DNA from 4 places in the Ensifer sp. GW101-20A05 genome. Region 3 is predicted to be linked to each of the others. Evidence: riboswitches for the same ligand, from Rfam matches in the RefSeq annotation. Region 3 holds a riboswitch; each other region holds the start of a gene.
The links. Region 3 has a riboswitch for cobalamin ahead of AC070A_RS00840 (DUF1636 family protein). Riboswitches for the same ligand answer to the same signal wherever they lie in the genome.

Region 1: linked by a shared signal. The riboswitch ahead of nrdH (glutaredoxin-like protein NrdH) and the one ahead of AC070A_RS00840 (DUF1636 family protein) in region 3 are both predicted to bind cobalamin.
Region 2: linked by a shared signal. The riboswitch ahead of bluB (5,6-dimethylbenzimidazole synthase) and the one ahead of AC070A_RS00840 (DUF1636 family protein) in region 3 are both predicted to bind cobalamin.
Region 4: linked by a shared signal. The riboswitch ahead of AC070A_RS13265 (aromatic ring-hydroxylating oxygenase subunit alpha) and the one ahead of AC070A_RS00840 (DUF1636 family protein) in region 3 are both predicted to bind cobalamin.

The regions. Positions count from the first base shown of each region.
Region 1 is NZ_JBWKZT010000002.1:144,376-151,737, reverse strand. Features, by position in the region: gene nrdF (class 1b ribonucleoside-diphosphate reductase subunit beta) at 1-176, opposite strand, end outside; gene nrdE (class 1b ribonucleoside-diphosphate reductase subunit alpha) at 356-2,509, opposite strand; gene nrdI (class Ib ribonucleoside-diphosphate reductase assembly flavoprotein NrdI) at 2,479-2,895, opposite strand; gene nrdH (glutaredoxin-like protein NrdH) at 2,908-3,129, opposite strand; cobalamin riboswitch at 3,528-3,753, opposite strand; gene AC070A_RS05755 (hypothetical protein) at 4,043-4,522, opposite strand; gene AC070A_RS05750 (LysR substrate-binding domain-containing protein) at 4,484-5,428, shown strand; gene AC070A_RS05745 (aspartate/glutamate racemase family protein) at 5,386-6,123, opposite strand; gene AC070A_RS05740 (ABC transporter permease) at 6,129-6,950, opposite strand; gene AC070A_RS05735 (ABC transporter permease) at 6,952-7,362, opposite strand, start outside.
Region 2 is NZ_JBWKZT010000018.1:24,925-32,286, forward strand. Features, by position in the region: gene AC070A_RS29435 (helix-turn-helix transcriptional regulator) at 1-196, shown strand, start outside; gene AC070A_RS29440 (acyl-homoserine-lactone synthase) at 339-980, shown strand; gene AC070A_RS29445 (DUF2865 domain-containing protein) at 1,108-2,214, shown strand; gene bluB (5,6-dimethylbenzimidazole synthase) at 2,332-3,027, opposite strand; cobalamin riboswitch at 3,074-3,285, opposite strand; gene AC070A_RS29455 (SDR family oxidoreductase) at 3,427-4,239, opposite strand; gene AC070A_RS29460 (phytanoyl-CoA dioxygenase family protein) at 4,329-5,522, opposite strand; gene AC070A_RS29465 (LacI family DNA-binding transcriptional regulator) at 5,627-6,646, shown strand; gene AC070A_RS29470 (sensor domain-containing diguanylate cyclase) at 6,621-7,362, opposite strand, start outside.
Region 3 is NZ_JBWKZT010000001.1:159,933-167,294, forward strand. Features, by position in the region: gene AC070A_RS00830 (ABC transporter substrate-binding protein) at 1-603, opposite strand, end outside; gene AC070A_RS00835 (ABC transporter ATP-binding protein) at 530-1,474, opposite strand; gene AC070A_RS00840 (DUF1636 family protein) at 1,635-2,048, opposite strand; cobalamin riboswitch at 2,154-2,369, opposite strand; gene AC070A_RS00845 (DUF1330 domain-containing protein) at 2,585-2,878, shown strand; gene aspT (aspartate-alanine antiporter) at 3,400-5,088, shown strand; gene AC070A_RS00855 (bifunctional aspartate transaminase/aspartate 4-decarboxylase) at 5,148-6,800, shown strand; gene AC070A_RS00860 (aspartate:alanine exchanger family transporter) at 7,069-7,362, shown strand, end outside.
Region 4 is NZ_JBWKZT010000004.1:290,501-297,862, forward strand. Features, by position in the region: gene AC070A_RS13250 (FAD-binding oxidoreductase) at 1-1,067, opposite strand, end outside; gene AC070A_RS13255 (L-threonylcarbamoyladenylate synthase) at 1,212-2,186, opposite strand; gene AC070A_RS13260 (DUF6656 family protein) at 2,266-2,865, opposite strand; cobalamin riboswitch at 3,179-3,387, shown strand; gene AC070A_RS13265 (aromatic ring-hydroxylating oxygenase subunit alpha) at 3,492-4,736, shown strand; gene AC070A_RS13270 (FAD-binding oxidoreductase) at 4,738-5,832, shown strand; partial or broken gene AC070A_RS13275 (glycoside hydrolase family 25 protein) at 5,978-6,988, opposite strand; gene AC070A_RS13280 (hypothetical protein) at 7,092-7,223, shown strand.

The DNA of each region.
Region 1 (7,362 bases), on a different contig from region 3:
TTCTGCTCCTCCGGCTTCAGGGTCGCCCAGGAGGGGATGTCGTTGGAGAGCGGCACCTTCTCCGGCAGCCAGAAATTGCCGGTAAGCCGGTTCCAGACCTCCAGATCCTTGTCGTCCTCGATGCGGTTCCAGTTGATGGCGCGGATGCGGTTTGCTGGCTTGGTGTGCATGTTCATTTCGTTGTCCTCTCGGGCGTGGACGCCCCTCATCCGCCTGCCGGCACCTTCTCCCCGCTTGCGGGGAGAAGGTGTATGCCGCGCCATCTCGCATAATCTGGGCCGTCAGTGTGGCAGGTACCCTCTCCCCGCAGGCGGGGAGAGGGTTAGGGTGAGGGGCACTTAATGGGAACGCGGCGCTACAACGCGCAGGAAACGCAGCCCTGGACCTGCGTGCCCTCAAGCGCCATCTGGCGAAGGCGGATGTAGTAGATCGTCTTGATGCCCTTCTTCCAGGCGTGGATCTGCGCGCGGTTTATGTCGCGCGTCGTCGCCGTGTCGCGGAAGAACAGGGTCAGCGACAGGCCCTGGTCGACATGCTGGGTCGCAGCCGCATAGGTGTCGATGATCTTCTCCGGCCCGATCTCGTAGGCGTCCTGGTAATATTCGAGGTTGTCGTTGGTCATGAAGGCGGCCGGATAGTAGACGCGGCCAATCTTGCCTTCCTTGCGGATCTCGATCTTCGAGACGATCGGGTGGATCGAGGAGGTCGAGTGGTTGATGTAGGAGATCGAGCCCGTCGGCGGCACCGCCTGGAGGTTCTGGTTGTAGAGGCCGCCTTGCGTGACCGCCTGTTTCAGTTCCAGCCAATCGTCCTGCGTCGGGATGCGGATGCCGGCCGCTTCGAACAGGCCCTTCACCTTCTCCGTCGCCGGCAGCCATTCGGCTTCGGTGTATTTGTCGAAATATTCGCCTGACGCGTATTTCGAGTTCTCGAAGCCCTTGAAGGTCACGCCCTTCTCGACCGCCAGCCGGTTGGATGCGCGGATGGCGTGATAGGTCACCGTGTAGAAATAGATGTTGGTGAAATCGATGCCTTCCTCGGAGCCGTAGAAGACGCGCTCGCGGGCGAGGTAGCCGTGCAGGTTCATCTGGCCAAGGCCGATCGCGTGGCTGTCGTCATTGCCCTTCTCGATCGAAGGCACGGAAGAGATGTGGCTCATTTCGGAGACGGCGGTGAGCGCGCGGATCGAGGTCTCGATCGTCTGGCCGAAATCCGGACTGTCCATCGCCGCGGCAATGTTCAGCGAGCCGAGATTACAAGAGATATCCTTGCCCATCTTTGCGTAGGAGAGGTCGTCGTTGAATTCGCTCGCCTCGCTCACCTGCAGGATTTCCGAGCAGAGGTTGCTCATGGTGATGCGCCCGGCGATCGGGTTCGCCCGGTTCACCGTGTCCTCGAACATGATGTAGGGGTATCCGCTCTCGAACTGGATTTCGGCAATGATCTGGAAGAAATCGCGCGCCTTGATCTTCCGCTTGCGGATACGAGCATCCTCGACCATCTCGCGGTACTTCTCCGTCACCGAAATTTCGGTCAGCGGCACGCCGTAGACGCGCTCCACGTCATAGGGCGAGAACAGATACATGTCCTCGTTGTTGCGGGCGAGCTCGAAGGTGATGTCCGGGATGACGACGCCGAGCGACAGCGTCTTGATGCGGATCTTTTCGTCGGCATTTTCCCGCTTGGTATCGAGGAAGCGCATGATGTCCGGGTGGTGGGCATGCAGATAAACAGCACCTGCCCCTTGGCGGGCGCCAAGCTGGTTGGCATAGGAGAAGCTGTCTTCAAGCAGTTTCATGACAGGGATGATGCCGGAGGACTGGTTCTCGATCTGCTTGATCGGCGCGCCCATCTCTCTGATGTTGGTGAGCGACAGCGCCACGCCACCGCCGCGCTTGGAGAGCTGCAATGCGGAATTGATCGCGCGGCCGATGCTCTCCATGTTGTCCTCGACCCGCAGCAGGAAGCAGGAGACGAGCTCGCCGCGTTGCTTTTTACCGGCATTGAGGAAGGTCGGCGTCGCCGGCTGGAAACGCCCGGAAATGATCTCATCGACGAGATCGCGGGCAAGTCCCTCGTTGCCGCGCGCCAGTGTCATGGCCACCATGCAGACGCGATCCTCGTAGCGCTCCAGGTAGCGCTTTCCGTCAAAGGTCTTCAGCGTATAGGACGTGTAGTATTTGAACGCGCCGAGGAAGGTCGGGAAGCGGAACTTCTTCCCATAGGCGTGGTCATAGAGATCGCGGACGAAGTTGAAGGAATACTGGTCGAGAACCTGCTGCTCGTAGTAGCCCTCGGTCACCAGATAATCGAGCTTCTCCCTGAGGTTATGGAAGAAGACCGTGTTCTGGTTGACGTGCTGGAGGAAGTATTGTTTCGCCGCCAGCCGGTCTTTGTCGAGCTGGATCCGTCCCTCTTCATCATAGAGGTTCAGCATTGCGTTCAGCGCATGATAGTCCAGCGCCGCTTCCGTCGCCTTCAGGGGGCGTTCGAGTGTTGAGACGTCCAAAATCGTTCCATCCCGTTTCTGACATTGGCGACGTCCTCCTCTGTTCCGAGAAGCTCGAACCGGTAGAGGTAGGGCACCTGGCACTTGGCCGCGATGACGTCGCCGGCGATCCCGTAGGTCGCGCCGAAATTGCTGTTGCCCGCAGCAATGACGCCGCGGATGTGAGAGCGGTTGCCCGCATCGTTGAGGAAGCGGATGACCTGTTTCGGCACCGCACCCCGGCCGTCATCGCCGCAATAGGTGGGCACGACCAACACGAAAGGCTCGGAAACCGTAAGTGAAGCCTTACTTTCTTTGAGCGGTATGCGCGCTGCGCGAAGGCCGAGCTTTTCGACGAAGCGATGGGTGTTTTCCGAGCGGCTGGAAAAATAGACGATCAGGCCCACCGCCCGTCTCCTCTAGGAAAGCGCGCTGATCTTGTCGGGGCGAAAACCCGCCCAGTGTTCGGGGCCGGCGACGACGACGGGAAGCTGCATGTAGCCGAGGCCCTTGACCGTTTCGAGCGCGTCTTGGTCGATGGAGATATCAATGACCTCGTAGTTGACGCCCTGGCGATCGAGCGCTCGGTAGGTCGCGGTGCATTGGACGCAGGCGGGCTTGCTGTAGACGGTAACGTTCATTTCTTCCTCGTTTGGTCGGCTGGATGAGAGCATGAGAAGGCGCACGGACACGCAGCCGCGATCCGGCGAAATGCAGGGCTGTCATGGCTGTGGCTCGCTCGGATCTGGACGCCCGGGCATGCCTCTTCGTCAGCTGCGCGGGAAACCGCGCCTCTTGATTGGCGAGCGATAGAATTTCAATGACGCGGACATGACTTCACCCCGAAGCTTTCGACAGGCTGCCGGGGAGATGTCGAGACGATCAGGCAGGCTCATCCTGCCGCACGACAGCGCCGTGCGTCCTATCAGACGCGCAAAGATCGCTGTAGCACTTCGATTTGCTGCATGTTTTTATCCTTAAATCGGCGACGATTTAAGGAAACATGCAGTAGACTCAACCCCTCCGGACACCCGCCCGTGGACGTTTGTTGCTCGAGGCAGGTCTCCTGGCTCACGGGTCTCAGCTTCCATCCCGACCTTCCCGAGGCCTCATGCCTCAGTGGTCCAATTCCGGACAGTCGCTCGCCGTCTACAGTTGCGGGGGCAGCTACGGCATAGCCTAGCGAAAACTCGCCGACGCACCGTATTCCCGTCTTAGCTACTCAATCCCTGCGAATCGAGAGAACCTCGAACACTAGATATAGTAGTTCATCGCAAATCTGCGTCAATAGGTTCGAGGTGCCCGAAGCCGGGGTGAGAAGGTGATTTCTTTCGCCGTGTGGATAACAAGGAGTAAACGGCGGGAGGCGGCGAAACCTGTGGGTGAAGAACTTCTCGGCTTTGAGCCCCGCGCTCGCTCCGTTGCGATCACTTGCGAAGGGGCTTCGGCACGCCGCTTTTAGAAACGCCACGCCGGATCTCTCCCGAATTCGGTCCGCGGGCTGGGAAGGTGGCAGATCACGATAACTGCGCTGTGTCTTGCCTCTGCGCTCCGTCAATCGCAGAGCGACATGCTTATGTCTTTGTTTTCTCCGGGCTGGGCTCGAGGCGAAGCCCTTGCCATTTGCGGCGCGTCGCCGCAATCCCGCTCCGGCGAGGGCGGTGACCTGCGCGGATTGTCGTCCTTCGGCCAATGCCAAGGATCGGCACCATCGCCGACGCGCGCCCGGATGGTCTCCTGATCTCGCGTCAGCCCGATATCCTTCAGCTGGAATTCGCTGAACGTATCGATGGCGATGATTGGGTTGAGTGCGTTGCCGGCCCAGTTCAGGGCATGAAGGATCGTTGATCGCACTGCGCTAAGCATTGCTATCCTCTTTGTTTTTGCTGTTGTGTTCACGAAAAAAGTGAGGATTTTTGCTGCTTCGCGCAAAGCGATTTCTCGCATGCTGGCATAAAGAATGCTTATCTCAGGGCCATGAGCAAGATTCCTCCCATGAGTGCCGTGCGCGCCTTCGAAGCGGCCGCCAGACATCTGAGCTTCACCCGCGCCGCCGACGAGCTCGGCATGACGCAGGCGGCGGTCAGCTACCAGATCCGGCTGTTGGAGGAGCGCATCGGCACGCCGCTCTTCGTTCGTCTTCCGCGCGAGGTTCGGCTGACGGCGGCCGGGCGGCAGCTGGCGCCGAAGGTGACGGAAGCGATCGACCTTCTCGGGGCGGCCTTCTCGGAGATTGCCGACAAGACCGAACACCACCTGCACATTTCCGTGCTGCCGACCGTCGTGTCGAGCTGGCTCGGCCAGCGGCTCGCCTCGTTCCAGACGGCCCATCCGAACATCAGCATCCGGGTGCACATGTCGACCGAGCTGATCGACTTCAAGCGTGACGCCATCGATCTCGTGGTGCGCAGCGGCAACGGCGACTGGCCCGGCAACGACGTGTTCCCGCTTTTCCCTATCGATTACATGCCGGTCTGCACGCCGTCTTTCATGGAGAAGCACCAGCTCAGGCATCCCTCGGACGTCCTGCGTGTACGGCGCTTCGGCAACGCCAGCTGGTGGCGGCGATGGATGATCGAAACCGGGGTGGAGCCACCGGCGAGCAACGGTACCGAACTGATCTTCGACGTCCAGGCGATGGACGTCACGACGACTTTGAACGACCATGGCATCGCGATTGCCGTTTCAACCTTCCTGATGGACGAACTGAAGAGCGGCAGGCTCATCCGGCCCTTCGACCATGTGGTAAGAGATGGTCGCGCCTATTGGCTGGTCTATCCGCAGAGCAGCAGGCGGCAGAAAAAGATCCAGGCTTTTCGCGATTGGATTATTGCCGAGGCCGACGCATCGAATGCGCTGCTGGCGACAGTCGTGGGCGATTCCAGGTCGGCATCACCTCAAGCCGGGGTCGGAGCGAGCGCGCTCATGAAACCTGAATAGGGCTTGCTGAGCGGCGACGCATAGGCCCCGCGCTTGCTGGTCATAAGTCCCTGTGACACGAGTGCTTCCGCCTGCTTGACCGCGGCCGAAACGCCGTCGATGACAGGGACGTCATAGTCCGCTTGGAGCGCCCGGGCGAGATCGGCCATGCCGGCGCAGCCGAGCACGATCGCTTCTGCGCCATCCTGATTGAGCGCCAGCTCGATCTCGCGCCGGAGTTTGGCGAGCGCGTCTGATGCCTTGTCCTCCAGTTCGAGCACCGGGATGTTGGCGGCGCGGACCCTTGCCCGGTCGCCCATGCCGTAATGCCGGACGAGATTCTCGATCAGCACCCGTGACCGTTCGAGCGTGGTGACCACGGTGAAACGTTGCGCCAGCATGGCAGCGGTCGCGACGGCGGATTCGCAGAGCCCCACCACCGGTATGCGGGCGAGCGCACGGGCCGCCTCGAGGCCGGTGTCGTCGAAGCAGGCGATGACCGCGGCATCGGCGCCTGCGGCCTCGCCGTCGCGGATTTCGGCGAGCAGGCCCGGCAGGGCGACGGCGCCGTCATAATGCCCCTCGATCGAGGCCGGTCCCGATCTGGAGGTGCGCGCGAGAATTTCCGTGGCAGGGTTGGCGACAGTCCGAGCGGCCGCGGCTGCCTTGGCCGTCATCGACGCGGTGGTGTTGGGATTGATGATCAGGATGCGCATCTAGCCTAGCTCAGCTTTGCCTGGCGGCGTCGCAAGGTCAGAATGACTGCGAGCGCGACGAGGATGATGGTGAAGGAGAAGAGGGTGGTGACCGTGCCGAGCGCATAGAGCACCGGCGTCGTCACATTCGTAGTCATGCCGTAGATCTCGAGTGGCAGAGTGTTGTAGCTGCCCGAAGTCATCAGCGTGCGGGCGAATTCGTCGTAGGAGAGCGTGAAGCCGAAGAGGCCGACGCCGATCAGGCTTGGCGCGATCATCGGCAGGAGAACGTGCTGGAAGGTCTGCCAGGACGTCGCCCCGAGATCGCGCGCCGCTTCTTCGTAGGCCGGTGAGAACCGGTTGAAGACCGCAAACATGATGAGCACGCCGAAAGGCAGTGTCCAGGTGAGATGCGCGCCGAAGCCGGAGGAGTACCAGGCGGGCTTCAGGCCGAACTGCTGGAAGACGACGCCGATGCCGAGCGAGATGATGATCGACGGCACGACGAGACTTGCGACGGTGAGATAGAAGAGCGCGGTTGCGCCGCGGAAGCGTCGGCGGAAGGCAAGGCCTGCAAGCAGGGCGACCACGACGTTGACCGTCATTACCATCAGGCCGAGCGTAAAGGAGCGCCGGAATGAGGCGCCGAAGTCCCCGACCGCCTGCCGTTCGAAAAGGTTGTAGAACCAGTGCAGCGATAGGCCGTTCAGCGGAAAGGTCAGGCCGCCGTCCGGTCCCTGGAAGGACAGGATCAGCACGGCCGACAGCGGGCCGTAGAGAAACAGCACGAACAGCGTGAAGAAGATTGCGAGCAGGTAGAATTCCTTGCCGCGTCTCTCGTGGTTCATGTCAAAGCTCCTTGCGGACGTCGACGACGCGCAGGATCGCGGCGACCATAAAGAGCACGACGATCAGAAGCACCACGGCATTGGCGGCCGCTGCCGGATATTGCAGCAGAGACATCTGGTTTTTCATCATCAGCGCGACGGAGGCGCTCTGGCCGCCGGACATGACCTGCACCGTTGAGAAATCTGCCATGACGAGCGTGACGACGAAGATCGAGCCGATCGCGATGCCCGGCTTGGCGAGCGGCAGGATGACGTTCCAGAGGATCTGGCCGCCGGAAGCGCCGCAGTCGCGCGCCGCCTCGATCAGCGAGCGATCGATCCGCATCAGCGTATTGAAGATCGGCGTGACCATGAACAGCGTGTTGAGATGCACCATGGCAAGCACCACGGCAAAGTCGGAGTAGAGCAGCCA
Region 2 (7,362 bases), on a different contig from region 3:
CCTCACCGGTCGCGAAACCGAGGTTTTGACCTGGGCCGCCGCCGGCAAGAGCTATTGGGAAATCGCCACTATCCTCGGCATTTCCGAACGCACCGTGCGCTTCTTCATGACCAATGCGAGGCGCAAGCTGAATGTCGTCTCCAACACGCAAGCCGTCGCCCAAGCCGTCCGCCATGCACTGATCCCCACCGTTTGACGCAGCTCGCGCCAAGGCCCTCCCAAAACCCCTCGAAATCTAGTGGGAAATATCGCTGATTTAAACTGTCACTACCGACAGTTACGCGACCGCCGCCAGCCTGACAGCATCCGCCCATCCCAAGACAAGGATGGAGAAAAAGATGATCAGGATCCTGAACGGAAAGACCCGAGCACAGCACCCGCGGGCCGTCGACGACATGTTCCGGCTGCGCAAGCGGGTCTTCCACGATTTCCTGAAATGGGACGTTCAGACGGACGGCGCATGGGAAATCGACAACTACGACACGGCGAACCCGCTCTACGTGCTGTCCTACGCTCCCGACGGCCGGCTGCGTGGCTCGCTGAGGCTGCTGCCGACGCTCGGTCCCAACATGCTGGACGATACCTTCCCGATCCTGCTCGGCGACAATCCGGAAATCCGCAGCGCCTCGGTGTGGGAATCGAGCCGCTTCTGCATTGAGCCTGAGATTTCGCAGGACCGCGCCTCCAATCAGGTGACGATCGCCGCCGCCGAGTTGATGTGCGGTGTCGGCGAACTCGGTCTCGCCTCCGGCATCAGCCACATCGTCACGGTCACCGACGTGTTCCTGGAGCGCATGTTCCGCCGCATGGGATGCCCGGGCGAGCGCATTGCCGAACCCCATCGCATCGGCTCGGTCTTCGCCGTTGCCGTCGCCTGGGAAGTGACTAACGACCTGCTTCAGCGCATGAAGGCCATTGCCGCCATCGAAGGCACCGTTCTCGAACGCCCGATGTCGCTCGAAACCGCCCGCGCCGCTTGAGTGCCTCGGCCGGCCGGAGCCGTTAACGCAAACCGCCGCTTGTCGTTGCACGATCACCGACAAGTTCTATGATGGAGGTGAAACAGGAATTGCCGCTGGCAGCCGCCCATATCAGAAGGCCGGCATCATGCGGCAGCAGGAAGAGACTTCGCCCGTGTTCCCGCGCTTGAAACACGTCGCTGCGGTGCTTGTGCCGCTGGCCCTGGTCGGTGCCGATCCTTCGCTGGCATCGACCGTGTGCGACCGGCTGAATACCCGGCTTGCGCAACTGCCCGACATGGTCGCCACCACTGCGGATGCCCGGGACTATGCCAGCGCCATCTCACGACAGAATATCGAGCTGCGCCGGGCGAAGAACGACCGCCGCCGCGCGGGCTGCGGTGGCGGCAGCGTCGTCACCTTCGATGGCGGCGACCCCGACAGCTGCGGGGAGCTCGACAGCCTCATCGCCGAGATGGAAGACAATCTGCGCATGCTGAAGTCGGAGCGCGAGCAGATCGTCGCCGGCGGCAGCGAAGACAGCCGCCGCCGCATCCTTGCCGCGCTTGAAATCAACGGCTGCTACAGCGACAGCGAGGAGTTCGCCAGCGTCGAGCCCGAAGAGCCCGAAACGCACCGCAACATCATTGCCGACCTGCCACCTGAGGACGCCTACGGGCCGATGCTCGGGCATAACGAAGACAGTTATGCGCCGCAGGATGGCTATTACCGCGGAACGTTGCGGACCATGTGCGTGCGCACCTGCGACGGCGCCTTCTTTCCGATCTCCTCGGATGCGACGCCGGCCGACTTCCCGCGTGACGAACAGGCCTGCCGGGCGCGCTGCCCTGGCGCCGAAACGGAACTCTACTTCCACGATATCAACACGGAAGAGAGCGAACAGATGGTCTCGGCCGTGACCGGGCTACCCTATACCGAAATGCCCAATGCGTTTGCCTATCGCACCCGCGGCATCAGCAAGCCTGGCATGTGCGGCTGCCAGATGCCGCAGACTGCCGCAACCTCGCCGAAGACGACCGGCACCAAGATCGGCGACGATCAGTCGTCCATCGTCGTGATCGAAACCAAGAAACCGGCGGACACCACGACCGCCAAGGCGCCGGCCGAGGAGCGGCCCTACGACCCGTCCAAGAACAAGGTGCGCGTCGTCGGCCCGACCTTCCTGCCGCAGGAAGAAACCTCGATCGACCTGAAGCACCCGAAGGGACCGGCCTATCAACCGGTCCAGAACTGATCCTGGCGCCGCCTTAAAGCGCGTCGCGATCTTTTAGATTCGCTCATTGCACTTTAAGTTTTTGATACTTCGCACGTCGTTATCGCAAAACCGCTGCGCACTTTTGCGAGACGGGTTTTAGGAACTCTCGCCGCAGTTCCCCCAGCCTTCCTCAAACACCAGCTCTTCCAGCGGCAGGCGTTGCCGCCATCCCTTCACCGCCAGTTCGGGCTGCTGGTAAAGGCGATCGACATAACCGAGGCAGAGCCAGGCGACGATCTCGATATGATCGGGAATGCCGAGGATCGCCTTGATCTCGGCCTCGTGAAAGATGCTGACCCAGCCGACGCCAACTCCTTCGGCGCGGGCCGCAAGCCACAGGTTTTGCACGGCGCAAACCGTCGAATAGACATCCATCTGCGGATTGTGCGTGCGGCCGAGAACGACGGCGCCGCCGCGCGTGCGGTCACAGGTGACGCAAATGCTGAGCGGTGCTTTGCGAATGCCTTCGAGTTTTAGCGAGCGGTATTTGGTCTGCTGCTCTGCCTCGAACATCAGCGCCGCCTCATCATTGGCGCGGCGAAACGCCTGCCAGACGCGCTCGCGCGTTTCTGCCCCCCGCACCAGTACGAAATTCCAGGGCTGCATGAAGCCAACCGACGGCGCACTGTGCGCCGCCGTAAGCAGGCGTTTCACCAGATCGTCGGGAAGAGGCTCTGCCAAGAATTCGTCGCGCACGTCGCGGCGTGTTTCGATAGCGCGGTAGACAGCCTCCCGCTCATCCAGCGAGAAGGCACCGGCAGCCGCAAGGCCGCCCTTCGGTTCAGTCAGCATCGTTCGATCCCCAACAATGCGAAAACCTCCCGCCGTCCGCGCGGGGTTCGGTCTATCTCGCCAGGCCGGTCTTCTGACTTCGGTTCAACCGGTCGCCTCACCTTCCCAGATCGATTTAAGATCCAGTGGCAAAACCTTGAATCAATTCAAGGCACTTGTAGAGGCGACCGTCCCCGTCACAGCGTTGGGCACGTTCCGGAATGACACCGGATTCCCGATTCTCCCGCTTGCGCGGGCACCTGACGGCGTCATAAGGGCACAGCCACTAGCGAAAGACAAGCGCCCGTCAGAGCGGGATGAGGAAAAGTGCACGCAGTTTTCCGCCCGCATTCCGCTCTAACTTCTAAGGACCGATCACGTTTATGATTTTGGATCGATCCGACCCAAAATCATCGTGATCTAGAGCGGCGCCACCGGATGGGGCGAACCGTCATAGCCGCCCCAGACCGATTGGTCGAAGCAGATCACCGATCCGGTCATCAGCCCGGATTCCGCCGAAGACAGGTAGGCGCAGGCTCGCGCCACCTCGGCCGGATCGACGAGCCTGCCGAAGGGTTGGCTGGCGGCCGCCTTTTCGAGCCAATCCGCGGCAGCGCCGTGAAATTCGCGCTGGATGCGGTCCTCGCCTTCGGAAGCCATCCAGCCGATATTCAGGCCGTTGACGCGGATGCGGTTGCGCAGAAGCGCATAGGCAGTGTTCTTGGTCAGCGTCTCCAGAGCGCCTTTCGACGAGCAATAGGCCGCAATGAAGGGCTGCCCGGCCATTGCCGACATCGAGCCGATATTGACGATGGTGCCTTCCGTTCGCTCGCGCCGCATCACCTTCACCGTCTCCTGCATCAGGAAGAACGGCGCCCGCACATTGATGGCGAACATCCGGTCGAAGAGTTCCGGTGTCGTGTCCAGGATCGTGCCGCGATCGGTGATGGCGGCGGCATTGACCAGCGCATCGACCCGACCGAATTCCGCATCGCAGGCGGCAACGACCTTGCGCGCGTCGTCCACCTTTTCAAGATCGGCCTCGACATAGACCACTTTCGCGGCGCTGGCCTTGCCGATTTGCTCGGCCTTCGCCCGCCCCTTGGCGGCGTTGCGCCCACAAATGACGATGCCTGCCGCACCGCGTTCGGCGAATAGGCCGGCGATCGTTGCGCCCAGCCCTTGCGTGCCGCCGGTGACGATGGCGATCTTGCCTTGCATCTGTCCGTTCATCGAGTTCCTCCCTCGCAAATGATGATGTGAAACAGCTACGGCTCAGGAGCGAAATGCGCCGGGAGCCTGTCAATTGTGAGACTGACCCGTCAACTCAGCTTGCGCTTCGCCTGCGCGTCGAGTGAGGCCCGAAAATCCTGCTCGCTTGCTCCCGCGGCAAGCGCCTCGCGCATCAACTGCGCCTGGGTCTTTGGCGCCAGCCCGCCAAGCGGCGGATCGCGGTCGAGATTGGTTGGGAAGGAATAGCCCTCGGCGCAGGACGCGATGGCATTGGCCGCTTCTGCATTGGTCAGTTTGCCCCCGCCAAGCAAAACCTTCAACGCCGGATAGAGCGTCGCGCTCATCGTCAGCCGATCGACCGTTTCCATCGCCCGGCCAAAGGCCGAGGACACCTGCAGCAGGTTCGCCACGCGACGGATGTCGGTGGAGCGGTTGTTGCCGGCGGCGTGGAAGAGCGCCGGATTGAAGAAGACCACATCGCCCTTCTCGAGCGGAAGCTGGACATGATGCTCGTCGAAATAGGCTCGGAACTCGGGCCGATTGAGCGCCAGATAACCCGGCACATAGGTCTGGCTATAGGGCAGGAACAGGGTCGGCCCGCTTTCAAGCGGCATGTCGCAATGGGCGACCGCGCCCTGCAGCGTCAGCACCGGCGAGAGCTTGTGGACATGCGCTGGATAGCGCTCGATCACCGCGGCGGTCTGGAAGCCGAGATGGTAGTCCCGGTGCGCCGATTGTGCCGCGCCGCCCGGATTGACGCGGTTCACCTGCGCCGTCATCTGGTAATTCGGCCCAAGCCAGGCTTCGCTGACAAGCGCAATGATGGCATTGCCGTAGTAGGCGGCAAAATTCGCCGGCGCCTTCAGGCAGTGCTTTTCCAGCGAGTTCCAGATGCGATCATTGGCGCCAGGCTTGGCGAAGTGGTCGCCGCCGCCGCTGTTGCTGCGATGCTGCTCCTCGATGATCTCGTCGAAGACGGTGCTCGCGACATCCACCGCGGCGGTATCGGCAAAGGCGCGCTTGAACACCGCCACACCCGGGCCGGTCGCCAGCGCCTCACAGATTTCGGCAAGCACCGCCCGCCGCGTTTCTGCATCGCCGCAGGCGGCAATCAGCTCGTCGCTGTTGTAGATCAACACGTTCTGGTCGCAGCTCGAAGCATAGGGATAGTCGGCCAGGCTGGTCCGGCGCTCGACCTCCGCCCGGAACGCCTCGATATCGCAGGCCGCTTCGGTGAGCCAGATGCGCTCGATCCGCTGCCTCGCCCTGTTGTCGGTCTTCATCGCGTTTCCTCCTCCGGAACATCTTGATGGGCACGACTATAGGCGGCGGCAAAACATGATATAGAGCAGGAATCCATCAAAAATCCATCAGGAGAGCAGCGGCGGTGGCCCATCCCTTTCTGGTCAAGGACATCGCCTTTCAGGCCGGTCTCAGCACCGCGACGGTCGATCGCGTACTCAACGAGCGCCCGGGTGTCCGCCGCCAGACCGTCGCCAGGGTTCGCGCAGCCATCGAGGAACTGGAGAAGCAGCAGGCGGGACTCGACATTCAAGGCCGCAAGTTCGCGATCGATATCGTCATGGAGGCGCCGGAGCGCTTTACCGATGCGGTACGACGGGCCTTTGAAAGCGAAGCCATGACACTGGCGCCGACGAGCTTTCGCTGCCGTTTTCACTTCGCCGAGACCATGCGGCCGCAGGACATCGTGCAACTGCTCGGCCGCATCCGCCTGCGCGGAACCGACGGGCTGGTATTGAAGGCGCCGGATGTGCCCGAGATCGTTGGCGCCGTCGCACGCTTCGAGACAGGCGGCATTCCCGTCGTGACGCTGGTGACCGACCTTCCCAACTCCCAGCGCACCGCCTATGCGGGCGCCGACAACCGGGCGGCCGGAGAAACGGCTGCCTATCTGATTGGCGAACGCTTTGCAGGTGCCGCGGCCACGGTCCTCGTGACGCTATCCAGCGGCCGCTTCCGCGGCGAGGAAGAGCGGGAGATCGGCTTTCGCCGAGTGCTGCGTCAGCACTATCCGACAATCAGGATCGTCGAGATCAGCGAGGGGCATGGTCGCGATAGCGAAACCGGCGCGCTGGCGGACGCAGCGCTCGCCGCCAACCCCGACATCAATGCCGCCTATTCGATCGGCGGCGGCAACCGCTCGGTGCTGGCAGCCTTCGATCGTCTCAACCGCAACTGCGCGCTCTACATCGCCCATGATCTCGACAATGACAATCTGGCGCTGCTGCGCGCGCGGCGCATTCATTTCGTCCTGCATCACGACCTGAAGACCGACGCGCGCACGGCCTTCCGCACCATCATGCTTTACGGCCGCGTGCCGTCCGCCGCAGTCGGCCCTCAGCTTTCGGCCGTGGTGGTCATCACGCCCTATAACGTACCGGAGTAGAAAAATCGCCCAGGCCGCTTGGCCCGGCGGTTGGCTGCTCGCCGGTGGTTTCACCCGGCAGCACCGTATCGTCAGCGGTATCGACGCGGTTACGGCCACGTCGCTTGGCAAGATAGAGCGCCTCATCTGCCGCCAGCAGCAAGGCACGCGCGGTCAAACCATGGCGCGGCGCGAAGGCGATGCCGGCGCTGCCGCCGACGACCAGCAGCTGGCCGTTGAACCCAACCGGTGTCTGCGCATCGGCGACAAGACCGGCCGCAAGCCCACGGGCTTCGGCCTCGCTGCAATCGCCGAGGATGATTGCGAACTCGTCGCCGCCGAGCCGTGCCACAGTACCCTTGGGTCCGGCGCGGTTTCGGAAACGCTCGGCCATAGCGACAAGAACAGCGTCGCCTGCCGCATGACCATAGCGGTCGTTGACCGCCTTGAACGCGTCGAGGTCGGCATAGACGAGCGTGAACGGGTGCGTCTTTGCCTTCAACAGCGCCGCTGCCAGCATGTCGTCGAAACCGCTGCGATTGAGCAGCCCCGTCAGCCGATCGTGCTTGGCGAGATGCCGGTTGAGCGCCTCGCTCTGCTGCAAGGCGGCAAAGAGCGTCGAGAAGCGGAAGGCAACGAACGCCATCAGTAGCGCTGCGACGATTGCCATCACGATGACGCTCGGTAGCAACTCGGCGCGCACGAACCCGCCAGGAGATTGCGGCATCCAAGCCGCC
Region 3 (7,362 bases):
CACGACCTCCGGATTGCGATCGATCACCGGCTCCCAGGAGACCTCCACCCAGCTCTTGTCGACGTCGTCCATGATGTTGGCGCCACCGGCCGCCTCGATCATCGCCGTCGGGATGCCGAAGCGGCCGGATGTGAAGGGCTTTTCTTCGCCGGAATCATAGACGAAGACGCGCGTCGGCTTTTCGCGGCCGGCATTTGCCTCGGTGATCGCGGCCAGTTGGCGGCGGTAGCCGTCGACCAGCGCCTCGGCGCGATCCTCGACCCCGAAGATGCGGCCGAGGTTGAGGAGATCGACGAACATGTCGTCCATCGTAGGCTTTTCCCTGGCCATGACATGGATGCAGGATTCGGTCAGTTCGTAGACGCCGATCTTGAACGGCGCCAAGGTCTCGGGCGTCACCTCGCCGCCGACCTTCATGCCGTAGTTCCAGCCGGCGAAGAAGAAATCGGCGTCGGCGTTGAGGAGCACTTCCTTGGTCGGATATTTCTCCGCAAGCTCCGGCAGTTCCTTGACGCCCTCGCGCAGCTTTTCATCCAGCGTCTTCCAGCCGGAAACGCCGGTGTAGCCGACCATGTGGTCCTGCAGTTTCAGCGCCAGCATCATCTCGACCAGATTGACGTCGTTGGCGATCGCCCGCTTCGGCGCGGCATCGAAGGTCACCTCGCGGTTGCAGCTCTTGACGGTGACCGGATAGGCGAGCGCCGGCACAGCAGTGGCGATGAGAAACAGGAAGGCAGAGGAGGCAATGTTGATCTTCATGAAATGGATCCCGAGGAAGTGAAAAGGAGAAACGGGCGGTGCCGGCAACGGCGGTGCTGTGGGCGGTGGCGGTGACACCGAAGGCGGAGGACAGCGCCCGCGGGCTCAGCACCGCGTCGGGTGTGCCAAAGGCGGTGAGCCGCCCCGCCGTCACGATCGCCACGTCAGTCGCGAATTCGGCGGCGAGATTGATGTCGTGCAGCGTCGATACGATCGTCAGCTTCAGCGTCTGCAAGAGCTCGAGGATTTCGAGCTGGTGGCGGATGTCGAGATGGTTGGTCGGCTCATCGAGGATGATGATGCGCGGCTCCTGGGCAAGCGCCCGGGCAATCAGCACCCGCTGTTTCTCGCCGCCCGAGAGCGTCGAGAACTGGCGGCCGGCCAGATGGGCGAGATCGAGATGGGAGAGCGCGTGCTGCACGCGCTCACGGTCGGTGTCCGTCCAGCCGTTGAGCCCCTCCCGCCGCGGGATGCGGCCCATCATCACCACGTCGCGCACGCTGAAGGGAAAATCGCCGGGCATTTCCTGAAGCACGACGGCGATCGTTTTCGCCGCTTCGCGCGCCGAGGTCGACCAGAGGTCGACGCCGTCGACCTCGATGCGGCCCGCATTCGGCTGCACCGCCCGGTAAAGGCAGCGCAGAAGCGAGGTCTTGCCGGCCCCGTTCGGCCCGAGGATCGCAAGCCGGCTGCCCGCCTCGATCGCGAAGTCCATGTCGTCGACCAGCTTCAACCCCGGGCGCGGCCCCCAGCAAAGCCCCTTAACGCGAAGGGCGGCTCCTGTTGCGGTGCAGGTCATGGTCTGATCCCACCCCGGCAGCGCCACGCGTCCATCCCCGACGCACCAAACGCGCTTGAGCGCATGCGTGTCGCACTCATTGGAAATGGCCCGCAACGTCTTCGGAGACGAGCATGGCCGCCGGGATGCGGGCGAGCGTCTTGCCCTTCAGTCCGCGCGGCCGTTCGGCAGCCCGCGTCATGCCGTCGCCGCGCTCCACATAGGTGGCGGCAAAGCGGACGAGATCGTCGATGTCCTCTTCCGGCGAAATGTCGCCAAAGAGATAGGTCGCCTTGCCCGTCGCCTGGAAGGCGATGGTGCAGGGGCGCGTGCATGCCGCCATGCAGACCGTGCCGGCAATCGAGAAATCACTATCGAGCGGCGCGCCGAGGGCGGCAATGCTGCGGTTGAGCCGCTTTATCAGCTCGGCGCCCGGCATGCAGGGGCCGCCGGTAAAGCGGCAATCGGTGCAGACCGTTATCTTATGCTGTCTTGAAGTCGGCTCAGCCATTCTCTCTCTCCGCCGGACTGACGGCAAGAGATGGCGAAGCGGCAGGGTGACGGAAAACCGTCGCGCGAAAGCCAGTTCTTTTCCATCGGAACACCCCGTCCGTTGTGGTTGATCGGTTCGATGGCAGGTCTCCTGGCTCGCGGGTCGCGGCGCATCCACGTCTTCCCGGCCTTTGGCCAGTGACATGGTGTGAATGCGCTGTCCGCTCACAGTTGCGGGGGCAGCCACGGTTTCGGTCCCGTCAGGGTCGTCCGTTCCGTGTTCCCTTTTCAGCCGCTTCCGCATTGTCGCGGACGCAGCACCATCGCGCTCTTCCTCGCATGAATCGGCAGCGGATACAACCGATGGGGTTGGGCGGCCGGGATCTATCAACATGCGGCGTTTCGTCATGTACCGACTGTTATAAAATAACATAACAACAATCAACAAGGAAATGATCCTAAGTCACCCTGCCGGCCGCCGCGGGCGAGAGTCTCGCCTGACGGCGACGACCGGCGTATCCTTGCTCCTTGGCTTGTCGGGAAAGGAGCTCTGCCATGGCTGCCTATTTGATCGCCGATGTCGATATCACCGATGCAGCGACCTTCGAGGAATACAAAAGAGAGGTGCCGGCGACGGAGGCCCGCTATGGCGGGCGTTATCTCGGCCGCGGTGGCGCAACCCGGGTGCTTGAAGGCGACTGGGAACCGCACCGGCTCGTCATCCTTGAGTTCCCGGACATGCAAGCCTTGCTCTCCTGGTACCAATCGCCGGACTATCAGCGCCTGAAGGCGATCCGTGAGCGCTGTGCCAGGACACGGATCATAGCACTCGAAGGCGTCGCCATCTGAAGCGGAGCGCAAGACTGGCCGCAATTGCCGGCCTTGCTCGTGAAACGAACGGATGAGCGCCCCCGTCACTTCAAGCTTCGCGGCGCGCGGATGAAGCAACTGCGGGGGCATGTGCTCCGGGTCCATCGACATGCGGCGTTTCGTCATGTCCATCCGTTATGCGATAACATAGAAATACAATGCCAGAGTTGAATAGCCGGCGAAATCCGCCGTAGTGGGACCGTGTGCCTTCATCGGGACCGGCGCGCCGCCGCCCTCCCGAACTTGCCTTCGCACGACCGCCCGACCCGACGCTTTCGGACCGATGCCGCGCAGCGCTCATCAGCCCCCACTGGCCGCAAAAGCCAGAAATTTAACGTACGTTACGCTCACGTAACCCCAAGGCCGTTGAGAAAATCAGCAGCCGAAGCGACAATTGCCAAAGCTAGGATTGGGCATCGACAAGCCACCGATAAAATCAACTTAGCCGCGCAAGTCCCGAAATGAAGTGATGGCAACGCAACTTTCTACAGGGGATGGCAGTGAATCCAATTGACTTCTTCGTCGAGACGCTTCGGACCTATCCGCCGGTCGCCGTCTTCCTCGCCCTCGGCATCGGTTTCCTGATCGGGCCCATCAAGGTCGCGGGGTTCAATCTCGGAAACGTCACCGCTACGCTTCTGGCGGGTGTTCTCATCGGGCAGCTGGGCATCCAGGTTTCCGGTGATCTGAAGTCCACCTTGTTCCTGATCTTCCTGTTCGCCGTCGGCTACGGTGTCGGCCCGCAATTCGTGCGCGGCTTGAGCACCGATGGGCCGAAACAGATTGCCTTTGCGCTGTCTGTCCTGGTGCTGTGCCTCATCGTTCCCTATCTCTGCGCGCTGATCGCCGGGCTTCCGCTTGGCTACGGCGCCGGCATGTATGCCGGGTCGCAGACGATCTCGGCTGCGATCGGCGTTGCCACGGACCAGATCAATTCGCTCGGGCTGACGCCGGAGCAGGCCAAGACCTTTGCCGACCAGATTCCGATTGCCTATGCGGTCACCTACATCTGGGGCACGATCGGCTCTGCCATCATCCTCGCCCAGCTTGGCCCAAAACTTCTCGGCATCGATCTTCCGGCGGCCTGCAAGGAGTATGAGACCAAGCTCGGCGGCGGCACCGAGAGCAGCGAACCCGGCATCACCCGCGCCTATCATGATTTCGGCCTTCGGGCCTATCGGATCGACGAAGCAAGCGGGCTAACCGGAACGCCGGTCAAGAACCTGCTTCCCGGCATTCGCGTCTTCGTCGAGCGCCTGCGAAGAGGCGATCAGATCATCGAAGCGGATGGCAACACCGTGCTGCAGCCGGGCGACGTCGTCGCCTTCTCGGGCAGGCGCGCCCTGCTCGTCGAAAACCTGGACAGCAAGCTGACGGAGGTCGAGGACAAGGAGCTTCTGAACGCGGAGGCCGAGATCGTCGACGTCTACGTGACCAGCAAGGCGCTGGCCGGAAAGACACTCGCCGAAGTCAGCACGATGGATTGGGCGCGCGGCGTCTATGCCCGCAAGATCGTGCGCTCGCTGGTCGAGATCCCGGTCCTTCCCGGCACGACCGTCGAGCGTGGCGACATCGTCACCATCGGCGGCGCCAGGAGGCACGTCGAAGCGGCGATCAAGGCTCTCGGCTTTGCCGATCGCCCGGTCGAAACCACCGACATCGCCTTCCTCGGCTGGGGTCTGTTCATCGGCGCGATGATCGGGGCGCTGACGATAACGATCGGCGGTATTCCGATCGGGCTATCCACGTCAGGCGGCGCCCTGCTTGCCGGTCTCGTGCTCGGCTGGCTGCGCACCACCTACCCCGCCTTCGGCCGCATCCCGTCGCCGGCGCTGTGGCTGTTGAACACGCTCGGCCTCAACATCTTCATCGCCGTGGTCGGTATCGGCGCCGGACCGGGCTTCGTCGCAGGCCTCCAGGAGGTTGGCATTTCGCTGTTCATCTGGGGAGTCGTTGCAACCTCCATCCCGATGATCGCCTCGGTGCTGATCGGCCACTATGTCTTCAAGTTCCACCCGGCGATCCTGTTTGGCGCCTGCGCCGGCGTCAGGACCACGACCGCAGCGCTCGGCATGATCCAGGAGGCGGCCAAGAGCAAGGTGCCGGCGCTTGGCTACGGCATGCCCTACGCCATCGGCAACACGCTGCTCACCATCTTCGGCCTCGTCATCGTCATCATGCTCGCCTGAGGCGCGCCGGCGAACCGAGACCATTGTTCCAATTTCATAGATCACAGGGAGTGTGGATCATGTTGGACAGAAAATTCTACGACAGCATTTCCGATCTCAGCCCGTTCGAAATCAAGGACGAACTGATCAAGCTCGCCAAGACGAGCTCGCAGAAATCCGCCAAGGCCTTCCTCAATGCCGGCCGCGGCAACCCGAACTGGACGGCAACGCGCGCCCGCGAAGCCTTCTTCCTGCTCGGCCAGTTCGCCCTGACGGAGGCTAAACGCGCCTACTACGATCCGAAGGCGGGCGTCGCCGGCATGCCGCCCCAGGACGGCGCGCATGCGCGGTTCCAGAAGTGGATCAAGAAACAGCTTCAAAGCACGGAAACCGTGGACGAGGAAGACGAAGGCGTCCCGGCCGCCAAAACCCTCGGTGACGCCGTCGCCTATGCCATCAACACCTTCGGCTTCGACCCGGATGGATTCGTGCATGAGCTGACCGACTCGATCATCGGCGACAACTATCCGGTCCCCGATCGGGCGCTGCATCACAACGAGATCATCACCCACGAATATCTGATGTGGGCGATGTGCGCCGGCCACCGGCCAAGCGTGAAATTCGACCTCTACCCGGTCGAAGGCGGCACCGCCGCCATGTGCTACATCTTCAAGGCCTTGAAGAACGCCCGCATCCTCAACGCCGGCGACACGATCGCGCTCGGAACGCCGATCTTCACTCCCTATCTCGAGATGCCGCAGCTCGAGGACTACACGCTGAAGACCATCAATGTCAGCGCCGAGCAGGAAGATCGCTTCCAGTTCACCGACGATGACATCAAGGCGCTGGAAAACCCCGAGGTGAAGGCGCTGTTCCTGGTCAACCCCGGTAACCCGTCGGCCGTCGCGATGGATCCGGATTCGATCAAGCGCCTTGTCGATCTCGTAAACAACAAGCGTCCCGATCTGATCATCCTTACCGATGACGTCTACGGCACCTTCGTCCCGGGGTTCCAGTCATTGCTCGGCCATCTGCCGCGCAACACCATCGGCGTCTATTCCTATTCGAAGTACTTCGGCTGCACCGGCTGGCGCCTCGGCGTGGTGGCCGTTGCCCAGGACAATATCTTCGACGAGAGGATCAAGGCGCATCCCGAGCCGATCCAAAAGCTTCTGGAAAAGCGCTACAAGGCGATGACGCCGAAGCCGCGCGAGGTGAAGTTCATCGACCGCATCGTCGCCGACAGCCGCGACGTGGCGCTGAACCACACCGCCGGCCTGTCGCTTCCCCAGCAGGTGATGATGTCGCTCTTCAGCCTGGTCGAGCTGATGGATGTCGAGAAGGCCTACCAGAAGGCCTGCATCGCCATCTGCACGAAGCGGTTCTGGAACCTCGTAAACGGCATGGGCGTCGAGTCCAACCCGGGCATCTATTTCGACCACTATTACGGCATCATCGATTTCGAGTTCTGGCTGCGCAAATATGTCGGGCAGGATGTTGTCGAATGGGTGAAGGACAACATCCATCCGCTCGACATTCCCTTCCGACTGGCCGAGGACCACGGCATCGTTCTCTTGAACGGCTCCGGCTTCGACGCGCCAAACTGGTCGGCGCGCGTTTCCTTCGCCAACCTCAATGACGACGCCTATTCGCAGATCGGCCGTGCCGTGCGCTCCGTGGCGCGTGGCTACGTGCAGACCTACCAGGCGGCCAAGGGCCTGAAGATCAGCTAGCCGAGCAAAGCGGCCGGCAAACCCGTCGGCCGCCTCCCCCTGCAGCGCCGCGCGTCCAATTAGACGCGCAACGGTCGCTGTAGCATTTTCGAATGCTGCATGTTTTGTCCTTCAAGCGGCGACGATTGAAGGACACATGCAGAAGGGCGTGAGCAGACGCCCTGATACCCAGCCACCCCGGATTTTCCGGCAGGGTCCTGCCGGCAAGTGAGCAGCGCATCATCAGGCTGAAGGCGCCCCTTCGGCATGGAGTTGGGAGTAAAGCGGCGTGATCGATCACCTGTTCGGCATCCTCAGAGCGCATCCGGAGCTCGCCCTCTTCCTCGCGCTCGGCATCGGCTACGCCGTCGGCAAGATCACCATCTTCGGCGTGACCATCGGCGCCGTTACCGGCTGCCTGCTGGCGGGCGTGCTGATCGGACAGACGGGCGCCGTGTTGTCGAACGACGTGAAGCAGGCGTTCTTCCTGCTGTTCCTCTTCGCCATCGGCTACCGCACCGGCCCGCAATTCTTCCAGAGCCTCAATGCCGATGCCCTGCCCCAGATCGCCGTCACGGTGACG
Region 4 (7,362 bases), on a different contig from region 3:
GGCACTGAGACGTCGTGCTTGATCGAGCCGCCCTCGGGTTTCTGCGCCGGCGACATGCTTTCGCGCATATGCCACAGCGCCTTGCCTTGCGTCTCGTTGGCGGCGATCACGGCGTTTTCGACGAGACCGGCGGCAAAGCCCTGTTCCAGGAGGTCGTTGACCATGCGCTCGGCGCTTTCGGCCGAATCCGAGGTCGAGATGTCGATCAGCGCGTACCAAGGATGGACGGTGTCCATCGGGTCGCGAACGCCGGGAATATGTTTCGTCGTGAATTCGACGCCGAGGCGCGGCATCAGCTCGAAGCCGGTCAGCGCCGGCCCGCAAAGGCTGGCGGCCTTTTCGAAGAGAGCGAGCGCATGCTCCACACTGCCGACACCGGCGAAGGCTACCTGATGTCCAAGCGGTTTCGGGAATAGCTTGAGCACCGCGCCGGTGATGACGCCGAGCGTGCCCTCGGCGCCGATGAAGAGGTCGCGCAGGTCGTAGCCGGTATTGTCCTTCTTCAGCCGGCGCAGCCCGTCCCAAATTTCGCCGGTTGGCAACACGACCTCGAGGCCGAGGCAGAGCTGGCGCATGTTGCCATAGGCGAGCACCGCCGTGCCGCCGGCATTGGTGGAGAGATTGCCGCCGATACGCGCGGAGCCTTCCGATCCGAGCGACAGCGGGAACAGGCGATTGTGATCGTCCGCCGCCTTCTGGATGTCGGCGAGAATGCATCCGGCGTCCGCGACGATCACGTTGCCGACCGGATCCACGTCGCGAATCCGGTTCAGCCGTTCGAGCGAAAGCACGATGTCCGCTTTGCCTTCCCGCGGGATCTGTCCGGCCACGTGGCCGGTGTTGCCGCCCTGCGGTACGATCGCGGTGCGGGTCGCGCTGGCGAGTTTCATGATGCGAGAGACTTCGTCGACCGAACCGGGGCGAAGCACCATCGGCGTCGTGCCGCGAAAGAGCCCGCGGGATTCGACGAGATAGCGCGCCTTGTCCGCTTCGGCGGTGACCGCATTGGCGCTGCCGACGATCTCGACGAAGGAGGCGATGAGTTCAGGAGAGGGAAGGGTCGTCATGAGTCTGCCTTCGCACTGCGCTTGAGCGCGCTATCAGATCGGTCGATCTGAAGACACGATCCTCGGTTCCTATCGGCTGCGATCATAACCGCAATCGCGGCCGTCCGGTGAGGGCGGGGTGCGGAGGAGAAGCCGCACGCGATCTCACCCTCGCGGCGCCGCCGCACGCTGCAGCCGGTCGATGATCGCTTCTCCCAATCCTTCCGAAGGGATCGGCCCGAAGGCGATCGTCGCAGCGCCGCTGGCGTCGGCCCGCTTCATGTAGTCGAAGAGATTGGCTGCCGCTTCGTGAAGATTTCCGGTCGGGCTGAGATCGAGAACGATGGCCGCCTGTTCCTCGCCGGCGATCCGGCCGCCGCCGTAGCGGATCAAGGCCTCGCCCGCACGCACATCGGCAACATCGAGCCTGACGGCCGCGCCGGGCGCGTAGTGGGAGGCCAGCATGCCCGGCGCCTCGATCGTTGCTCCCGCCGTTTCCGGTCGGATCACCGGACGATCGAGCAGGCGCTCGATTTCTGCGGCATCGAGGCCGCCGGGGCGGAGCAGCCGGATCTCGTCGCCATCGACCTTGATGATCGTGGACTCCAAGCCGATTTCGGCCGGGCCTGCGTCGAGGATCAGTTTCAGCTTTTCGCCGAGATCCGCATCGACATGGACCGCACTGGTCGGGCTGATCTTGCCCGAGGTGTTGGCGCTGGGCGCTGCGAGCGGCCGCCCGAAGCGGGCGATCACCCGGCGCGAAAAGCCGTCGGGCATGCGGATGCCAAGCGTGTCGAGGCCGGCCGAGGCCAGCGCATGCACGCTGCTATCGGGCCGCTGCGGCAAGATCAGCGTCAGGGGTCCGGGCCAGAAGGTTTCCGCCAGGCGTCGGGAAATCGGGTCGAAGCGCACATGGGCCTCGGCCATCGCCATGTCGGAGACATGCGAGATCAGCGGATTGAAGCGCGGCCGGCCCTTCATCTCGTAGATGCGGCTGATCGCATCGGGATTGGTGGCGTCGGCGGCAAGGCCATAGACGGTTTCGGTGGGAATGGCGACCGGTTCGCCTTCGGCAAGAACGGCGCAGGCGCGTTCGATCGCGCGGTCCGGTTCCCTGCCTGTGTCGATGATCTCTGCCATGCCGTTTCCTTTCCGACGCTTCCTTAACGGACGTGCCGGGAAAACAGAACGATTTTTTTGGGGGCGTTCGGTTGCTGCCTCAGAGACTGCGGATAATGCGGCGCAGCGCGGAGTCCCGGGCACCCAGCATCAGCACGTTCTTGAGAGCAACCTTGGGGTCGTCCGTGCGGAAGAGGAGCCCGTTGTCGCGGACGTTGCGGTTGATGACCATCTGTCCGTCTTCGGCGTTCGGCTCGATCGCGACCGCGAAATACATGCGGGAATAGCCGCTCTGGATACGGTCGAAGAAATGCGTCTCATCACCAAGGTCGCTGAAGAAATTGGCGAAGTAGAACGACCAGGTGATGTCCTTGGAAGGCGTGACCGCCGTCCGCGCCGCCGTCACATGGCAATAGCCGAGATGCGGCTTGCCGACGAGCGTGCGGTGAAAAATCAGCTTGGGAAACTGGATCGAGGCATGAAAGCCGTTGATCCGCTTGTGCGTCGTGTCACCGGCGGTCGCGAGCTTCTTGCCGGTCCTGTCCGCGACTTCTTCGTAGCTCAGATACCGTCGCTCGCTCGGCAGCCATTGCCGGCGGTTGATCCTGCCGGTGCGCAGAAACTCGGTGTGAACGGCCGTCTTCGGCATGACCGCCGGCGGCTTCTCGGCCGCAGCGTCGTAATATCTGAACTTTGCCATGATCGTCAGTGTGCCATCTGCCTGCCGGACATCTTCGTCCGCCGGCAAGCCTAGTGGCTTATGGTTAATGAAGGATTTCCTTTCGTTCGCGGAAGATGCCCCTGCACATTCATGGGAATGTCGCAAACGGGCGAAGCCTTCCTGTGTCTGCGTCATGTCAGTCACAAAAGCCGGAATCTGCCCAATTTTTGATCTATCTATATGTTTATAAAGTGAAAAATTCTCGCATCCGTTTCCAAAAGGCGGTTTCGATCGTGTCGTCATTCTGGAATTGAATGTCGCTATCCGGCGCCTGCCGAGGCGCCTTCCGCGCTTACATATCCTTACTCAAGGTGTCGTCTTCCAAAGGGGAAGGCGGAGAATTGGGAAGCCGGTCAAATCCCGGCGCTGCCCCCGCAACGGTGGTGGAGCGAAAGGCTCGGCAAAAGGCCACTGGACGGTTTTCCGTCCGGGAAGGCGCCGGGCTGGTCCTTCGAAGGACGGCTCCTGAGCCCGGAAACCAGCCTTGACAGACATAACCGTAACGGGTTGCGGCGGGCAGCCGGATCGGAGCCTAAAACGCATGGGCGTGCGCCCATGCGGGTTCCTGTCCTGCCTCTCCGAAACATGGCGCATGAGGACAGGACATGGATACCAAGACCGATATGCTTCGCAAGCTGAAGGGCCGGCGTGACGGCTACAGCCTCGATCGGGCCTTCTACATCGACCCCGACTATTACCGGCAGGACCTGGAAAACATCTGGTATCGGGATTGGCTGTTCATCGGCCACGATTGCGAAATCCCGCGGGCCGGCAACTATTTCACCGTCCAGGTCGGCGACTATCCGGTCGTCATCACCCGCGATCGCCAGGGCACGATCCGCGCGCTCCACAACTCCTGCCGCCACCGCGGCTCCCGCGTCTGCACGCAGCACAAGGGCTCTTCGGCAAAGCTCGTCTGTCCCTATCATCAATGGACCTACGAGCTCGACGGCTCGCTGCTCTTCGCACGCCAGATGGGCGAAGACTTCGACAAGGCAGCCCACAGCCTGAAGCAGATCCATTGCGAAACGGTCGGCGGCTACATCTTCATCAACCTGTCGGAGACGCCGGCGGATTTCGCCGCCTTCCGCGAGCTGGCATTCCCCTACCTCGCGCCGCACCGGCTGGGAGAGACCAAGGTCGCCTTCGAAAGCACCATCATCGAAAAGGGCAACTGGAAGCTCGTCTGGGAGAACAACCGCGAGTGCTACCACTGCGCCGCCAATCACCCCGAACTCTGCCGGACCTATCCGGAAGCGCCGACCGCGACCGGGGTGCAGGGCGCCAAGGACGATCCGGTGATTGCCGCCCATTGGGCGAAGTGCGAGGCCGAGGGCCTGCCGAGCGAGTTCCGGATGTCGCCGACCGGCCAGTTCCGCGCCGCGCGCATGCCGCTGGTCGATAATGCCGAAAGCTACACCATGTCGGGTGCGCCCGCCGTAAAAAGGGCGCTGTCGGCCGATGTCAGGCAGAAGCAGATCGGCACGCTCCTGATGTTCCATTACCCCACGACCTGGAACCACGTGCTTTCGGATCACGCCATCACCTTCCGCGTGTTGCCGCTGGGGCCGGAACTCACGCAGGTGACAACGAAGTGGCTGGTCCACAAGGACGCGGTCGAAGGTGTCGACTACACGCTCGAGGATCTGACTCATGTCTGGACCGAGACCAACGACCAGGATCGCCAGATCGTCGAGGAAAATGCCTTCGGCATCCGCTCGCCGGCCTATGAGCCCGGTCCGTATTCGCCGGAGCACGAGGGTGGCGTGATGCAGTTCGTCGAATGGTACTGCAAGTTCATGGAGCAGCGCCTGCAGGGCGATGCGGCTCCGCTCTCAAAGGTCGCCTGACATGCAGATGGCGTCCTCCTTCCATCATTTCGACGAACTGCATGTCTGGATCGACCGGCAGCAGATGCTCGAATGCACATCGGCGGTTGTCGAAACCGCCGATGTCATGACCTTCACCTTCCGTGCGGAGAAGCCCGCCTGGTTTCGTTATCTGCCCGGCCAGTTCGTCACCCTCGAATTGCCGGTCGCCGACGAACCGGTCATGCGCACCTACACCCTGTCGTCGACGCCATCGCGACCGCTGTCGATTGCCGTCACGGTGAAGGCGCAGGCCGACAGCGTCGGCACCCGCTGGATGTTCGATCACCTGAAGCCGGGCATGAAGCTCCGGGCTTTTGGACCGCTCGGAGATTTCAGCTTCGTCCGTCATCCCGGCGAAAAGTACCTGTTTATCTCCGCCGGATCCGGCATCACCCCGATGATGTCGATGACGCGCTGGATGGCCGACTGCGTGCCGGAGACCGATGTCACCTTCATCTCCTGTGCTCGCCGGCCGGACGACCTTCTGTTTCGCTCGGAGCTCGAGGTTCTGGCGACACAGATGTCCGGGCTGAACCTCGGCTTCATCGTCGAGGGGCACGAGGCGCGTCACGGCTGGCATGGCCTGCGCGGCCGCATCGACGGTGCCAAGCTACCGTTGCTCGCTCCCGACTTCCAGGAGCGCACGGTGTTCTGCTGCGGTCCGGAACCGTTCATGCGCGGTGTGCGCGAGATGCTGAAGGCAGCCGGCTTCGACATGGCCCGCTATCACGAGGAGAGCTTCCAGCCGGCGGCAGCACCTGCCGCGGAAGAGATCGCCGTGCGCGCCGGTGCCGGCGATGATGGTGAGGTTCAGGCGGCCAAGGTCGCCTTCACCATGAGCGGCAAGGAGGTCGAGGCGAAACCCGGCCAAACGATCCTGCAGACGGCGCGTGCCAATGGTGTGAGGATCGGCGCTGCCTGCGAGGGCGGAATCTGCGGCACCTGCCGGGTGATGAAGGTCGCGGGCGAGGTCGAGATGAACCACAATGGCGGTATTCTCGATGACGAGGTCGACGAGGGCTACATCCTCGCCTGCTGCTCGCGGCCGCTGGGAGATGTCCAGATCGAAGCCTGAAGGATCAGGGCGTGTTGCAGGGCGCAGGCTTGATTGCAACGCGCCGTAGCGTGTCGGCATTGGCAACTGCGCTGCCACAACCGCCCTGTGCCGCGTCATCGGCGGCGACCGCCACCTGTAGGGCGCGCTCGTGGCGAGCGAAGTCGATCGAGCCCGTCACCAGCCTGTCGACGCCGCTGCCGGCGCCGCTCGTGGCACCGGCACGGCTGACAAGCAGCGGCTCGCCAAGCGTTGCGGAGGCCCGTGCGACCGCGTGCATGCCCGTCCCCTGCTCGGCTTGAGCAACGAGGGTGAGCGGCAATGGCTTTTCAGGCAGCAAGGCACCCTGCGCCCAAATCGCTTTCAGCGCCAGCGGCGACTTTGCAGCGACATTCACGTCGATATCGTCGAGCGTCCCTGGCACGCGGTAGGGGCAACGCCGTTTGCCGCAATTGATGCCGGACGAGAACTGCCACAACGCATAGCTTTCCCAATTGCCCATCGGGAAGACCTGGCGGATATCCGGCTTGTAGCGCGCGTACCAGAGCGGCAGGCGCGACAGCAGCCGGTGCTTGGCGCGGTGCGCGGCGATATATTTGGCCGTGATGTGGTTGGTATAGAGGATCGGATAACGTCCGGTGCGGGTCTTGACGTGGCCGGCGAAGATCGCGGCATCCTCTAGCGACATGTATTTGTCGGCATCGATGCCCTCGAGATCGAGAACCATCAACTCGTCGTCGCGCGGCTCGGCGTAGTCGAGGAAATGGTTTGCCTGGTCGACGGGATTGCCAGGACGGGCGAGATGGTAGGCACCCCACAGCAGCCCGTGTGTGCGGGCGATCATGCGCCGGGTCTGGTAGAGTTCGCGGCTGACGGCGTATTTGCGCCACATGGTCTTGCAGTGGTTGAAGGTGTCGCCGTTGTGGTCGCCGGTGCAGGAGAAGCTTTCGGGCAGGCCGTCGGAGGCCTTGGCGATGAAGCCGGAGATGCGCTTGTCCGCGAGCATCGTTTCCCAGTCGATGCTGTTCATCTCATAGGCATCGACGATGATGGCGTTGGACTTGGTCTTCCAGGGCTCCAGTTCACCGGCGCGTGCGATCGCCGCCGCGAAAGCCAGACCTAGAAAGGTCGCGAGGCGCAGAATCATCCCTGTGGTGGAGATATACCGCTTTGCCATTCTCTGAGATTGCCGACAGTATCGTTAATGTATCGTAAATCCCAGCCCCCGAGGCGGACTGTGCTGGAGCGGCGCGCGAAAGTATACCGACCTCCGGCTGTATATGAGCAATGCCTTGCATAATATTGGTGTGTCGCGTGATGCCTTCGACGCCGACAGGCGGATGAACGAATGCGCCAAAGCCGTCACTGCTGCCGATCTGCAGCTGCTGATCCGCAGCAGCCGCGATGCCTGAAGATGGAACAAAACCGGTGACTTATGCGTTGCTGGTTGGCTTCGGATTTCCCGGCTGAGGGTCATCCCCGGTTTGCAGCGAACCGGGTGAAATCACGCAGAGGCTGAAGTTCCCGTGGTCGCCCGATTTTTTGGCACCC